DNA from 2 places in the Amycolatopsis sp. NBC_01286 genome. Region 2 is predicted to be linked to the other one. Evidence: riboswitches for the same ligand, from Rfam matches in the RefSeq annotation. Region 2 holds a riboswitch; the other holds the start of a gene.
What was found. Region 2 has a riboswitch for cobalamin ahead of OG570_RS37675 (prenyltransferase/squalene oxidase repeat-containing protein). Riboswitches for the same ligand answer to the same signal wherever they lie in the genome.

Region 1 (7,827 bases), 1.6 Mb from region 2:
CAGGACGCCGAGCGAGAAGTGCGTTCGATGCTGCCGGGTGCGAGAACGCCAGCGGACCTCGAGGAAACGGCTCGGCACATCGTCGACGAGCTGTTCCGTCTTCTCATGGATCGGGCTGCGCGACGCGACCAGGCTGAACGCATCGTCACGAAGGCGGAGATCGCCGAAGTCCTCGGCGGGCTGGCCCACGTGGCAAAGTCCGATCGTTGGCCAGGAACCCTGCAAGCCGAGTACCGGCGAGAAATCGTCAATGACCGGCCGACCTCGGTCTCAGCGAAGCTCAGCCGCATTGACTTCGCCGCTTCGTTCGAAGCCACGCAAGAGACCGACGTGGCCGTGCAGAGTCTTCTCGACATCAGCGGCCCCGTCGTTCTAGGCGGAGGTACCGGTACAGGAAAGTCCACGACAGCGCGGCAACTTCGTTACGAAGCTGCCGCGCGCGAGAGAACGGTCATCATCGGACACGCCGAAACCTACTTGGAGGGGCGACTGGACGCCCTGGTGGCGGATTCCCTGTCCTCCGCTGTGGGCCGCACGCTCCCTGCCCTTATCGGGCGGCAATTGCTCAACGACTCCCAGGTAATTCTGGTGATCGACGGAGTTTCCGAGGTTCCGCAACGGGTGCAAAAAAGACTTCGCGACGAACTCCGGGTGCAGGCTTCGACGGAGACCGGGGCACGGATCGTGCTCATCGGACGGGACCTTGCCGTTTTGGGGTCCATTCTTCCTGTGACCGCAGCATCGGCTCGATTCCGCATCTCCGGCTTCCACTGGGCCGAACGCCACGAACTCGTTCGGCGGATAATGGGAGAGTCCCAGGATCACGAGTGCCGCCAACTCGCAGCACAGGCGGAACATGCGCTTGGAGACGCTGCCGGCAATCCCATGCTGCTGTCGATGGCTATCCGTCTGCTCCTCGACGGCATCGAGTTCACGGACCGCGCGTCGATCTATCGGGCCACGATAACCCGGCTAGCAGAGCGCGGACGCGCAGCGGACCTCGACGTCGCGACAGCTGCGCTGGGTATCGCGTTTGCGAAACTGCTCGATGAGGGTCGCCGATACGCCAACCCGGTTGAGTGGAGCCGCCTGCTCGAGGGTGCCGTCCGCAATCTGGAGGAGATGGGCGTTCCGGTCGACCTCGATTCACTGCGCGAGACGCTTCAGCGAACGGGGCTCGTCGCGCCAATCGGACACACTCAGGCTCAAGCGCCGATCCACGATTCCTTCGCGGATTACCTCGCCGGCGCGGCCGCGGCCGACGGCCTCGCCCCTTGGCCGGACCGACTCACCCAAGGCGACGAGCAGCGAGTGCTCTTCGCCGCCGCGATCGGCAAGGTGAGCGACGAACTCGCCGATAAGGTTTCGCAAGACCTGCCATACCTAACGGTCCATTTGGCTGACTACGACACCCGTCCGATCGGCACATCGGGCCCAGCGGAGATTTTTACTCTTCTCCGACGACTCGCGCCGGCAGACTCCCTGCGGCCGACCCAGATGTGGCGCGACGGCGACCGTTTAATCGCTTCCCTTTGCGGGGATGCCTCCAGCTGGATCGACCCGGACAACGGAAAAGAGTTGACTCGAAGCTCGCCCACCGCAGTGTGCGCTCCACCGATCGGTCCCCTTGGCGTGGCAGTCAGGTTGTGGCGTCTGCTTCTCTTGGAGACCCTGGCGACCACACGTACCGCACGTAAGTCCTACTTCGAAACGCGCGAAGCAGCTTGCAACGCGCTCGAACGCCAGGCAACAGAGGAAGTCGAAGCACTCACCGAGCTCGTTCCCGCCGTGGCACCATCAGGGCAGGCAGAAATTCTGGCATCGACAATTGGTCCTTACGGATTAACCGCAGCAGTCCAGGAGCGAGTTGACTTCCGAGGTGCGACCTACTGGAGTGTCGAATTCCTTCGCACTAACGAAGTAGCTATCGGCCATGACGTCCCGTCGTCAGGCTCTGACCCATTCACTGGACGTACCGCACTGAGCCACCTGGTCGAACGGCCGGCCCACCAAGTGGCAGTCAGTCGGCTATGTGACGCGATCAACGAACTGACTGTTCGAAAATGGCTTTGAGCACTCAGTTTTGAAATTTCTGAACTGGAGACCTTTGTCAACTGAAGCAGATCTTTGGCAGAGCATCTGGAAACAGGCTAACACCTGGTCCGAAACGCCGATCGCCACGACAGTACGGACTCATCTCCCCCGTAATTCTTCACAACGTTCGGAAGGTGCGCCAGGCGTACTCCAGGAACTGAGCGCCGGATTCGGCGCCGCAATGGTTCACCCTCTCAGACTCGGCACTAGCGTCCCGCATCTCCTAGAGATGAACGTAGGCTTCCGACAGGCGACGGTCGACGCAGAACTCGATCATTGGCTTGCCGCGACCAGGCGACTTGAGTCCGCACATCGCATGACCGTCGCCTGGTTCAGGTCGAGGCTGCCCGGTTACCCTTTGTTGAAGGCGCCACAGCTCTGCCGCAACACTCCGCTCACCACTGAAGAGTGGACCTTCGAACTCGGTTGGACCCGCGACGAACGACAACGTGGCCTCCAGTTCCAAGATAAACCGTCCGACGTGAGCGCCCTCTTGGATGCTTCAGGGGAAACGAGCGAGGAGCTGATACACACCACTCAATCCGTGGCCTCAACGCTCAGCAAGACGGACCAATGGCTTTCGTTCGAGGACGAAGCAGCAAGCTTGGACGATAGCGCGAAGGAAGAACTAGCAGTCGCTCGCAAGCATCTACGAGAAGCCCTCTCGCCGGCTTCTGTCGACGCTCACGAACCGAACCTGGCTCTCCCTCGCAACGAGTACCGCAGCCAAACCACTTCCGATCTCATCGGGTCGCTCACAGGGAAGGCCCGTTCGTACAGCGAAGCCTTCGAGCGGGTCAATCGCTTGATCACCGTGGCGACCAGCGATGTCTTCGGGCAACTGGTCGCCTTCGGCGAACCCCCTACCTTGTCGGTGACCAATCTAGACCTGCGCGGCGACAAATCCGCGAACATCCAGTTCGAGGCGCCTGAGCACTACACGGTCTTGCTGGACTGCGGAAACGTCGCCTGGCTGGACGACACTCTCGTGACGGATGCGGTCCGAATCGAGTCACTGTCGACGAGCCTGATGCCGACCGGCGATGGCATGCTGAGACTCGGTGCCGTGATCCTCGACGGAACAGCTGATGGCTGGCAGCGGAATCGGCGCTAGACTCGGCCACGCCACTGGTTCGCCAGGGCGTGGCCGAGCTTTGTTGTGTGTGAGGTCACACTCTGTCGAGGCAACAGGGAACCCGGTGTGAATCCGGGACTGCCCCGCAGCGGTGAGTGGGAACGAAAGCCGTCATGTAAGCACTGAGCGCGAGCTTGGGAAGCGACGGCCGGTAGGCGCGAGCGGTACGCCCACGAGTCCGAAGACCTGCCCGTGGTGCGTGCGCCGACGGCGTGCGCGAGTCCGGGCCTCGTGGGATGGGCACGCACCGAAACGCTCGCCGCCGCGCGCGTCCGGACTCCTCGAACGAGCTCGCGAGGAGAGAGCTGTGACCGAAATCGGCACCACTGTGCTGGGCTACCCCCGGATCGGTCCGGACCGGGAGCTCAAACGCGCCCTCGAGCGCTACTGGGCGGGCAAGAACGACGAAGCCGCACTGCTGGCCACCGGCCGTGAGCTGCGGGTTCAGACGTGGCAAGGACTGCGGGACGCCGGGCTGGACTCCGTGCCGTCCAACACGTTCTCGCACTACGACCAGGTGCTCGACACCGCCGAGCTGTTCGGCGCGCTGCCCGCGCGCTTCACCGGGCTCGGCCTGTCGAAGCTCGACACCTACTTCGCGGCCGCCCGCGGCGTCCAGGACGCCCCGGCGATGGAGATGACGAAGTGGTTCGACACGAACTACCACTACATCGTCCCCGAACTGGGCCCGGACACGACGTTCGCGCTCACCGGCTCCAAGCCCCTGGACGAGTACCGCGAAGCCCGCGCCCTGGGCATCGAAACGCGGCCCGTGCTGGTCGGGCCGGCGACGTTCCTGCTGCTGAGCAAGGGCGACGAGGGGTTCCGGCCGCTGGACCTGCTCGACGGCCTGCTCGACGCGTACGCCGACCTGCTGCGGCAGCTGCACGACGAGGGCGTCGAGTGGGTCCAGCTCGACGAGCCGGCGTTCGCCGGTGACCGCTCCGAAGACGAGCTGAACGCGCTCATCCGCGCCTACCACCGGCTGGGCAAGGAGACCGCGCGGCCGAAGCTGCTGGTCGCGGGCTACTTCGGCGGCCTGGGCCGCGGGCTCGGCGTACTGGCCCGCTCCCCCATCGAGGCGCTCGCCGTCGACCTGGTCACCGATGAGTCCTTTGTGGACGCGGTGGCGGCCGAAGGGGCGTTGCGGGACAAGGAGGTCCTGGCCGGGGTCGTCGACGGCCGCAACGTCTGGCGCACCGACCCGCAGAAGGCGCTGAGCCGGGCCGCGACCCTGCTCGGCGCGGCGGCGAAGGTCAGCGTGTCGACGTCGTGCTCGCTGCTGCACGTCCCCTACGACGTCTCACGGGAGGACCTCGACCCGCGGCTCAAGGGCTGGCTCGCCTTCGCGAAGCAGAAGGTCGACGAGGTCGTCCTGCTCGGGAAGGCGCTCGCGGGCGAGGACGTCGACCTGACGGCGGCGCGTCAGGTCGTCGCCGATCGCGCGTCGGCGGCCGAGCTGGCCGACGATCAGGTGCGCGCCCGGCTCGCGGACCTGCGCCCGGAGCACGCCGTCCGCGCGCCGTACGCCACGCGGGCCGCGGCGCAGCAGGCGGCGCTGAACCTGCCGCCGCTGCCGAGCACGACGATCGGGTCGTTCCCGCAGACCGTGGAGGTCCGCAAGGCGCGGGCCGCGCACAAGGCAGGCGCGCTCGACGACGCCGGGTACGACGACGCGATGCGCGCCGAGGTCGAGCGGGTCGTCCGGCTGCAGGAGGAGCTGGGCCTCGACGTGCTGGTGCACGGGGAGCCCGAGCGCAACGACATGGTGCAGTACTTCGCCGAGCGGCTGGCCGGGTTCGCCGCGACCGACCACGGCTGGGTGCAGTCCTACGGCTCCCGCTGCGTCCGGCCGCCGATCCTCTACGGCGACGTCTCGCGCCCGGTGCCGATGACCGTGGCGTGGGCCCGCTACGCGCAGAGCCTGACGCCGAAGCCGGTCAAGGGCATGCTGACCGGGCCGGTGACGATCCTGGCGTGGTCGTTCGTGCGCGACGACCAGCCGCTGGGCGACACCGCCCGGCAGGTCGCGCTGGCCATCCGCGACGAGGTGCACGACCTCGAAGCGGCGGGCATCCAGGTCATCCAGGTCGACGAGCCGGCCCTGCGGGAACTGCTGCCGCTGCGTTCCCGCGACCACCAGGCGTACTTCGACTGGGCGGTGTCGTCGTTCCGGCTGGCGACGTCCGGGATCGCCGACGCGACGCAGATCCACACGCACATGTGCTACTCGGAGTTCGGTGAGGTGCTGCCGGCGATCGACGCGCTCGACGCCGACGTCACCAGCATCGAGGCGGCCCGCTCGAAGATGGAGGTGCTCGCCGACCTGACGGCGGCCGGCTTCGGCCGCGGCGTCGGGCCCGGGGTGTACGACATCCACTCACCGCGCGTGCCGTCCCCGGCCGAGGTGGCCGGCCTGCTGCGCACGGCGGCGGGCGCGGTGCCGGCGTCGCGGGTGTGGGTCAACCCGGACTGCGGCCTGAAGACCCGCGGTTACGCGGAGGTCGAGCCGGCGCTGCGCAACCTGGTGGAAGCGGCCCGGCAGGTGCGCACCGAGCTGGGCTGAGGCCCGGGGCGGGCCGCCGCCCCCGTCATCCAGTTTACCGGCGGGGTCCGACAGAACCGCGGCTCCAAAGCCGTGAGGGGCACCTTCAGGGACGTGACGTCCCTGAAGGTGCCCCTCACGGCTCACCCGAAAAGACTGTTGTCAGGTGGTCAACAAGAGTGCATCGTGGAGGGACAGCCGATCTCGACGGGGAGATGGTCACCTTGACGCGCACTGTGGGCCGGGCCGCCGAAACGTTGCGCGAGCGCGTGCCCCCGCTGACCTCGCTGCCCCTCCCCCGCGCCGTCGACCAGCGGTGGCTGCGGTCGCGCTGGCCCGTCCAGGAGCTCGCGACGCCGCCCGCCGGCAGCGGCCTCAAGCCGGTGCTCGGCGACGAAGGCCCGCCCGTGGTCGGGCACATGCTCGAGATGATGCGCTTCGGCCCCGCGTTCGGCCTCCGCCGCCACGAGCTCTACGGCCCGGTGTCGTGGACCGGCGGGTTCGGCCGCCGGATCGTCGCGCTGTCCGGGCCGGAGGCGACGCAGATCGCGCTCGTCAACAAGGACAAGGCGTTCTCGCAGGAGGGCTGGAAGTTCTTCATCGAGCGGTTCTTCGAGCGCGGCCTGATGCTGATGGACTTCGGCGAGCACCACCTGCACCGCCGGATCATGCAGGAGGCCTTCACCCGGGCGCGGCTCACCGGCTACGTCAACGAGATGGGCCCGGCCCTGCGCGAAGGCGTCGCGGGCTGGGGCTCGCACGAGCGGCCGCGGCTGTACTGGTCGCTCAAGCAGCTGACCCTCGACGTCGCGACGCGCGTGTTCATGGGCATGCGCAGCGGCGCCGACTCCCACCGGATCAACCGCGCGTTCGTCAGCTCCGTGCGGGCCGGCACCGCGCTGGTGCGCGTCCCGGTGCCCGGCGGCCGCTGGTCGGCCGGACTGCACGGGCGGAAGGTCCTGGAACGCTACTTCGGCGAGACCCTGCCCGCCAAGCGGGCCGCCGACGGCGACGACCTGTTCGCCGCCCTCTGCCACGCCACCACCGAGGACGGCGACCGGTTCTCCGACACCGACATCGTCAACCACATGATCTTCCTGATGATGGCCGCGCACGACACGACGACCATCACCAGCAGCGCCATGGCCTACTACCTCGCCAAACACCCGGAGTGGCAGGAGCGGGCGCGCGCGGAGTCGCTGGCGCTGGGCGACGACGTCCTCGACATCGACGCCATCGACCGGCTGGAGACGCTCGACCTCGTGATGAAGGAGGCGCTGCGGCTGGTCGCGCCGGTGCCGTCGCTGACCCGCCAGACCGTCAAGGACACCGAGGTCCTCGGGCACTACATCCCGGAGGGCACGCTCGTCGGCGTCTCGCCGACGGTGAACCACTTCGACCCCGGGTGCTGGACCGACCCGTTCCGCTTCGACCCCGAGCGCTTCGCCGAGCCGCGGCGCGAGGACAAGTCGCACCGGATGGCGTGGATGCCCTTCGGGGGCGGCGCGCACAAGTGCATCGGGCTCCACTTCGGCGGTCTCGAGGTGAAGCTGCTGATGCACGAGATGCTGCGGGCGTACCGCTGGTCGGTTCCGGAGAGCTACACCGCGCGCTGGGACTACGTCTCGCTACCGGTGCCCGCGGACGGTCTCCCGGTGCGGTTGACGCCTCGCTGACCCGCCACCCGTCCGGGTACCGATACACATGGTGACACGATGTCACCAAATCGTGGAGGTCTGTCACTCGTTCAGCCGGTAGACACCCCGTTACACACGTGATGGCGTGGCATCGGCCGCGGCCGACGGGTGCCCCGTGCGGGTTCCCGGACATCGGCACCGCGCCTGAACTGGCCAGACCTGTGCGTGAAGAAGGTGGAGTGTGTCTGAGCCCGGTGCCGCGCCAGGGTTGGTGGACGTGGCCCGCAGGTGGGCGGCGACGCTCGCTGACACCAAAGGAGTAACGCTTCCCCCGGAAGAGCTCGAACAGCTCCTGCTCGGGGTCGCGACGGACGCGGTCGACCACGTCAGCTCGGGGCACGACGGGGCGCTGCTGC
Region 2 (7,827 bases):
GCACGGTCGTCGCCGGACCGGATCATCCGGGTCACCCGATCCTCGTCCTCGGCCGAGATCCGCGACTCCCGCGAGGCCAGGTAGTCCACCGCGAGCCAGCTCTTGATCATGGATTCGGTCGTGGTGCGCAAGGTTCCGGCACCGACCACGGTGCCGGTGTCCGTCTCGCGCAACGCCCAGGACCATTCGCCCCGGACGTCGACCGCCACCTCGGCCGCCCCCGGAACCGGCGTGGCCGCCCGCGTCCTCGGGAACGACGGCGGGACGTCCGGCGCCGGTGACGTGCCCGCCGCGGCGGGCACGTTCGCGGAACGAACGCAGACCGCCGCGGCGAGCGCGCCGAGGATGACACCCACCAGGACGACGACGAGCGCGGAATTACGCATCGAAACTCCCTCGCCTGGGCCATGGACCGATGCCGCGGAATAACGGCAATTCGAGTGCGCTTTCGGAAATGCGGAACAGATCAGAATCCGGCGGTGACGCGGATTCTCAGCGATTGAGCTGAACGGAGTTCAGCAACGCCAGCGCGGCCTGTTCGTTGACACGCGAACTGTCGATTTCGAGGGTGTAGGCCCCGAGCGTCCGGTGCTGGTGCACGGGCAGCGGGTCCTGCGGAAAGCTGCTGTCCGCGGCTCTGCTGGTCAGCGACACCGTCAGGGAGAAGCATCGGGGGTCGAGCGGGGCCTTCCCGACCTCGGCGGCGGGGCAGAGCACCAGGGTGTTGGTGTCGGGCTCGCTGGTGAACGTGCCGACCTGCTGTCCGTCGGGCACCTGCAGCGACTTGAGCGGCGACGCGATCACCGGTGGCGTGGTGTGGATCTTCCCCAGCAGGGCCAGCATTTCCGCCGCTGTCACCGGTTTTGTGGTCGTCACCCGGATCCAGCGGTCCGGTCCGTCCTGCCACATGACCGACTGCGGGTGCGGAATCTGGTCCGCCGCCGAGGGTTTCGTGGCCAGTGCGCTGTGGGGCGCGGTGCCGTCCCGGACGTCGATCTCGAACGCGTACCGGTGATCCTGCGCGTAGTGCAGGCCGGCGAAGTGCGGCTGGACGGCCCAGAACAGCAAGTCCCAGGAGCTGTCCTCCAGGCTGATCGCCGGCGCGGCCGGGGGCACCTTCCCGGCGGCCGGCGGCTGGGTCACCGTGGCGGACGGCGGGCTCGCGAGCGTGGCCGGTGGCACCGCGGCGGTACCGCGGTCCTGCGCCCAGAAGACCCCCGCGCCGAGGGCGGCGACGGTGAGCGTCACCGCGGCGACGCTGGCCGTCTGGCGCCGCCGGACCCGGCGTCCGGCGACGGTCACCACGGCGTCGGGATCGGGCGCCAGGGACTCCTGGGCGTCCGGCGCGCGGCGCACCTCGTCGAGGTCGGTCATGGCACGGTCTCCTTGCCTTCGTCGAGCTGGACGTGCAGCGCGCTCAAGCACCGCACACCTCTCAAGAGGCCACCTGCCCCGCGTTCTGTTGCAGTTGTCTTCGAGATCGTCCGGACGGCCGCGCGCGTCCCGGTGTGGTGAAGGCGACGTGAGTTCTGCCGTTCCCGTTCGGCTGACCAGGTGTTAGTGTCGGCTCGCTCAGTCAGTACAACTTCATGTTTTCTGCCCGTGGCAGGGGAAGCCGGTCGAAGTCCGGCACTGTCGCGCAACCGTGGGTCACCTTGGGGTGACGAGTCGGATTACCGCCCCGGGCAGGTGTTTGTCGAACCGCTGTCGCGCCAGCAGTGGGTGGACGCCCGGCCTCCCGTGGGGGCCGGTCTCTCCCTGTGTGTGTCGCGCCGGCGTCTGGGGAGAGGAAGGATCACGTGGCCGGCAAGCGGTTCAGGCCCATCGCGGCCTGGGTGTCCGCCGTCGTCGTGTTCACCGTCGGCTCGGTGACCCCGGCCTTCGCCGGTGACCTCGCGGCCTCGAAGCCGACCTCTAAGTGGCTCGCCGCGCAGCTCGCGCCCGACGGCACCCTGCAGAACCCGCTCGGTGGCGCGCTGCCCGACCACGGCCTGATGATCGACACGCTCTTCGCGATGTACGCCTCCGGCGACGGCGCGCTGGCCGCGCCCATCGTGAAGTACCTCGACGACGACCACCACGCCACCGACTACTACACGTGGGACGGCCTCGTCCCCGGCCAGGGTTACGACGCGATCATCACTGGTGGCGCCGCGGCGAAAGTGCTGGTCGCCGCGGAAATCGCCGGACGGGACCCGAGGTCCTTCGGCGGGCACGACATGGTCGCCGAGACCCTCGGCACCATCGCGCGCTCGGGCGTCGACAAGGGCCGCGTCAGCGACTACTCGAAGAACCCCGACTTCAAGGACTTCGTCAGCAACAACGCCAACGTGTTCGGCCAGGCCCTGGCCGTGATCGGACTGGCGGGCGCCGGCCTCACCGATCGGCTCGTGATCGACACGATGCTGAAACAGCAGTGCTCGGACGGCTTCTTCCGGATCTTCTTCGGCCTCATCCCCACCACCGAGACCGGCGACCAGGTGACACCGGACGGCCACCGGATCTCGACGTGTGACGAGGGCAAACCGTTCGACCAGTCGACGCCGGACGGCGACGCCACCGGTATCGCACTCTCCGCGATGCTCGCCGCCCGCGACGCCGGCGCGGCGAACCTCGACGCGCCCATCACCAAGGCCGTGCGGTGGCTGAAGGCCCACCAGACCGCGAGTGGCGGCTGGGGCGGCGGCGTCGGCACCGAAGCGCCCAACACCAACAGCACCGGCCTGATCGTGCAGGCGCTCGCCGACGCCGGGTGCGCGGACGCCGCGATGGCCTCGGGGACCGCGTTCCTCAAGTCCGCCGAAGCGACCGCGGCCGACGCGGGCACCCCGCTCGGGGATCAGCTCGGCGCCATCGCCTACACCCCGGCCGAGTACCAAGCCGCGCGCACCACCGGGATCGGCGGGCTCGACACCTGGGTCCGCGCGAGCGCGCAGGCCGCGCTCGGCCTGTCCCAGATCGGGTTCCACGACCTCACCCTCGGCCACGCCGGAGCGCAGGGGCCACCGGACCCCGGCTGCAGCCCGCCCGGTCCGCCACCACCGCCGCCCGGCGAAAAGCCCGCGCCGACGGGGGATCACGCCGTGAAGCCGCCGGTGAGCCCGAAGGCCGGCACCCCGGCGGTGCGGCCCGGTTCGCCGCGCGGCACCGTGGTCGTCCCCGTCGATGCCCCGGCGCCGGTGACCGGCCCGACCCCGGCCGACCGGCTGGGCGGCTACCTCGCGAGCCGGCTCGTCGACGGCGACCACGTCGAGGTCGCCCAGGACGGCAAGACCTTCGTCGACTACGACCTGACGGCGGATCTCGTGCTCGCCCTGCACACCCTCGGGCAGCAGCCGGACGCCGCCGCCCGGGCGTCACGGTTCCTGCTGAGCCCGGACTCGATCCGGGCCTACGCCCACGGCGCGCCCTACGAGCAAGGCCAGGCCGCCTACGCCGAACCCCTGGCCAAGCTGCAGATCGTCGCCCGGTTCCCGGAATCCGGCGCGGACGCGGAGGCCGTCGGGCAGCTGCGCACCGACCTCGCCGCGCTGCGGACCGCGTCCGGCGAGTTCACCGACACCGGCGAGTTCGCCGACACCACCGGCACCCTGCGGCGGCACGCCTGGGCCACGCTGGCGACCACGGCGGGCGCCGATCCCGCCGAAGCGCCGGTCGGCGCGCTCATCGCCCACCAGTGTGCGGACGGGCTCTTCCCGGCCGTCTTGACCGGAAAGCCGTGCGCCACCGGCGATCTCACCGCGACGGCCGCCGCGGTCGAGGCGCTGAACGCCGTCCCGCGCGACGGCCGGGCGCCGGGCAACGTCGCACCGGCCGGCTGGACGCCCGAACACCGGCAGGCCCTCGAGTCCGCCGCCGCGGCGCTGACCACCCGCACCGGACCCGACGGCACGATCGCCGCGGCGGACGGGCAGCCCGATCCCGTGCTCACGGCGGCCGTCGCCGGCGGGTTCAGCTCCGCCGGGCTCGACGCGAGCAAGGCCGCGCAGGCCCTCGGCGCGCTCGTGCTGGCCGACGGCGGGTTCCCGAAGAGCCCGGGCGGGCCGAGCGACCCGGGCGCGAGCATCGCCGCGGCGACCGGGATCGCCGGGCGGACCTGGCTCGACGCGGACGGCTCGCCGCTCACGACGGCGGTCCGGTTGCCACTCGCCCAGCCGCTCGCCGCAGGTAGCCACGGCGGTGTCGTCCCGGCGCCGGCCGCCCTCGGGGGTCCGGCGCTCTGGCTGGCCTTCCGCCTGTCCGGTGCCGCGCTCGTCCTCGCCTTCGCGCTGGCCGCCGGCCTGCGCCACCTGATCACCCGCACACCACGCACCAGGGGGTAACACCATGAGACGTCTTCCTTCGCTGCTGGCCGGTCTCGCCGTCATGGCCGGTCTCGTCGTGTCGTCGGCGACGCCGGCGTCGGCCGTCGACCCGACCAAGGGCTACACCGGCATCTGCACCGGCAACGACGCGCTGAGCGGCGTCACCGTCGTCGTCGACTTCCAGGAACTCAACGGCAACGGCGGCACCGCCGCGCCGACGATCACCCGCTGCTCGCCGAACGCCGCTCCCGGCACGGACCGCACCGGCATCCAGGCCCTGCAGGACGCGGGGATCGCCGTCGCCGGTGTCGCGCAGTGGGGGCTCGGGTTCGTGTGCCGGCTGGAAGGCCGGCCCTCGGCGACCGAGTCGATCCCGGTCTCGGGCAACCCGACCTACAAGGAAGCCTGCGTGCGGACGCCGCCGGGCGCCGCGTACTGGTCGTACTGGAACGCCACCGGCGCCACCTCGACCTGGACCTACAGCAGCTACGGCGCGCTCAACCGCAACGTCGTCCCCGGTGGTTTCGAAGGCTGGTCGTTCTCCCTCAACCGGTCCGCCGGCTCGAACCCGGTGCCGCGGGTGACCCCGCTCAACCCGGCCGTCAACGCGAGCAACCCGACCGTGAGCCTGTCGGCCGACGACCTCGACCACAAGATCACCCTGGGCCAGAGCACCACCCTGACCTGGACGTCCACCAACTCCACGACGCTCACCGCGCAGTCCGTCACCCCGGCCACCGGCGGCGGCGCCTGGTCGGGGTCGCTGGCCGTGCCGGGCGGGACGAAGACGATCACGCCGACGGCCAAGGGGACCTACACGTACACGATCAAGGCGGTCGGCACCGGCGGCACGGTGTACTCGACGGCGACCCTGACGGTGCAGTGAGGCGGATCTTCGCGGGTGCGGCCGTCGCGGTGCTGACGGCCGCCCTCGCCCCGGGCGTCGCGCACGCCGTCGACCAGGGCAAGGGTCATCCCGGGTTCTGCACCGACGGCGCCGGGGTCACCGTCGTGCTCGACTTCCAGCAGCTGGGCGGCACGACGATCGTGCGCTGCGACCCGCAGACCGGCCGTGGCACCGGCCTGGACGCGCTGAAGAACGCGGGTTTCCAGGTCGCCGGGGTCCAGCGGTGGGGCGAGGCGTTCATCTGCCGCATCGAGAACCGGCCGTCCGCGGTCGAGGAGATCCCGGTCAAGGGCAACGAGCACTACAAGGAGACCTGCGTCGACACGCCGCCCGCGGCGGGCTACTGGTCGTACTGGCACGCCGGGAACAACTGCGCGTGGGAGTACAGCCAGTGGGGCGTGAAGAACCGCGACTTCACCGCGGGCGGCTTCGAGGGCTGGTCGTTCTCGCTGAACGCGACGGCCGACTCGAACCCGGTGCCGCGCATCGCCGCGGTCCGGCCCGGCACCGCCGGGCCGTGCGTCACCGCGGCGGAGCCGGCGCCGACATCCGACGACATCAACGAAAAGCAGCCCGGCGCCACGACCGCCCCGGCCGCGCCGCCTTCGGGAACGCAGGCCACCACGGCCGGGCCGCCGGGACAACCGGACCAGCCCGGCACGAGCGGCCGTCCGCCGCCGCCGCCCAAGCCGCGGCCCGGCGGGGGTGGCCAGCAGGCCGCGGATCCGGCCGGCAACGTCGCGTTCACCGGCGGCGAGCAGGCTGCCGACGTCGACCAGGCGATCAAGGAGCAGGCCGGGGCGAGTGACTACGCGCCCTGGGTGGCCGGCGCGGCGGTCGTGCTGCTCGCCGCCGCGGCGTGGTTCACCGCGCGGCGTCGCAAACGCGCCCGGGACAGCTGATGCTCGCTTCCTGGTTCCTGCCGCGTGATCTGCACCCCGCCGCGTGGTGGGTGTGGGCGCTCGGGCTGGCGGTGGCGGCGAGCCGGACGACGAACCCGTGGCTGCTGCTGACGATCGTCGCGGTGCTCTGTCACGTCGTCATCGCGCGGCGCGCGGACGCGCCGTGGGCCATGGCGTTCCGGATGTACGCCTACCTCGCCGCGGTCATCATCGGAGTGCGGGTGTTCTTCCGGATCGTCTTCGGCGGCGCCGAAGGCTCGACGATCATCCTGCGCCTGCCCGAAATCCCGCTGCCCGCGTGGGCCGCGGGCATCCGGCTGCTCGGCGACGTCTCCGCCGAGTCCGTCTTGGGCGGGCTCTACGACGGGCTCCGGCTGGCCACGATGGTGCTCTGCCTCGGCGCGGCCAACGCCCTGGCCAACCCGAAACGGCTGCTCAAGGCGATGCCACCGGCGCTCTACGAGGTCGGCACGGCCGTGATCGTCGCGCTGTCGGTGTTCCCGCAGCTGGCCGAGAGCGTCCAGCGCGTCCACCGGGCGCGGAAGCTGCGCGGCGGCGCGAAGGGACGCCGGTTCCGGGCGCTGCACGCGGTCGTCATCCCGGTGCTGGAGGACGCGCTCGACCGGTCGCTGCAGCTCGCGTCCTCGATGGACTCCCGCGGCTACGGCCGCGCCGGGGTGGTGCGGGCCCGCGCCCGGCTGCTTACCGGCGTACTGATGATCACCGGCCTGATCGGCGTCTGCGTCGGGGTCTACGCGACGCTCGACGGCTCGACCCCGCGGTTCCTCGCCACGCCGTTCCTGGTGGGCGGGCTCGTGCTCGGCCTGATCGGCTTCCGGACCGCCGGCACGCGCGTGCGGCGCACCCGCTACCGGCCGGATCGCTGGCACCCGGCCGAGTTCGTCACCGCCGCGAGCGGTGCCGCGGTGGCCGTGGCGTTGTTCACGACGTCGAGTGTGGACCCGACGAACCTCAACCCGTCGCTGAGCACGCTGTCCTGGCCGCTGCTGTCCTGGGTGCCGCTCGCCGGCGTGCTCCTCGGCGTCCTGCCCGCGTTCCTGACTCCGCCGCCCGCGCTGCCGTTCGAGGCGGAACCGGTGCCCGAGACCGAGAAAGTCCCCGCATGATCGAGCTGGACCGCGTTTCCTTCTGGTACCACGGGCAACCGGAACCCGTCCTCGCCGACGTGTCGCTGTCGATCGGGGAGGGCGAGCTGGTGCTCGTCGCCGGGCGGACCGGCTCGGGCAAGTCGACGCTGCTGGGCACGTTCAACGGCCTGGTCCCGCACTTCACCGGCGGCCACCTCGAAGGCACGGTGTCGGTCGGGGACGCCGTGACGCGGGACCGGCCGCCGCGGGAGTTCGCGCACCTCGTCGGCGTCGTCGGACAGGATCCGCTGGCCGGGTTCGTCACCGACGTCGTCGAGGACGAACTCGCCTACGGCATGGAACAGCTCGGCCTGGCCCCGCAGGTGATGCGCCGCCGCGTCGAAGAGACTCTCGACCTGCTCGGCATCGCCGAACTGCGCCGCCGTCCACTGAGGACACTCTCGGGCGGGCAGCAGCAACGCGTCGCCGTCGGCTCGGTGCTGACCATGCACCCGAAGGTCCTCGTGCTCGACGAGCCGACGTCGGCCCTCGACCCGATCGCGGCCGAGGAGGTCCTCGCGACGCTCGCGCGGCTGGTGCAGGACCTCGGCACCACGGTCGTGCTG

Region 1: it holds a riboswitch for cobalamin, as region 2 does, so the genes downstream of both, metE (5-methyltetrahydropteroyltriglutamate--homocysteine S-methyltransferase) here and OG570_RS37675 (prenyltransferase/squalene oxidase repeat-containing protein) in region 2, are expected to answer to the same signal.

What each region holds. Positions count from the first base shown of each region.
Region 1 is NZ_CP108428.1:9,829,649-9,837,475, forward strand. Features, by position in the region: gene OG570_RS44250 (hypothetical protein) at 1-2,073, shown strand, start outside; gene OG570_RS44255 (hypothetical protein) at 2,324-3,208, shown strand; cobalamin riboswitch at 3,244-3,437, shown strand; gene metE (5-methyltetrahydropteroyltriglutamate--homocysteine S-methyltransferase) at 3,537-5,795, shown strand; gene OG570_RS44265 (cytochrome P450) at 5,990-7,450, shown strand; gene OG570_RS44270 (diguanylate cyclase domain-containing protein) at 7,689-7,827, shown strand, end outside.
Region 2 is NZ_CP108428.1:8,261,028-8,268,854, reverse strand. Features, by position in the region: gene OG570_RS37685 (serine hydrolase) at 1-386, opposite strand, end outside; gene OG570_RS37680 (hypothetical protein) at 493-1,374, opposite strand; adenosylcobalamin (AdoCbl) riboswitch at 1,584-1,732, shown strand; gene OG570_RS37675 (prenyltransferase/squalene oxidase repeat-containing protein) at 1,800-4,322, shown strand; gene OG570_RS37670 (ABC transporter substrate-binding protein) at 4,327-5,190, shown strand; gene OG570_RS37665 (ABC transporter substrate-binding protein) at 5,187-6,113, shown strand; gene OG570_RS37660 (energy-coupling factor transporter transmembrane component T) at 6,113-7,240, shown strand; gene OG570_RS37655 (ABC transporter ATP-binding protein) at 7,237-7,827, shown strand, end outside.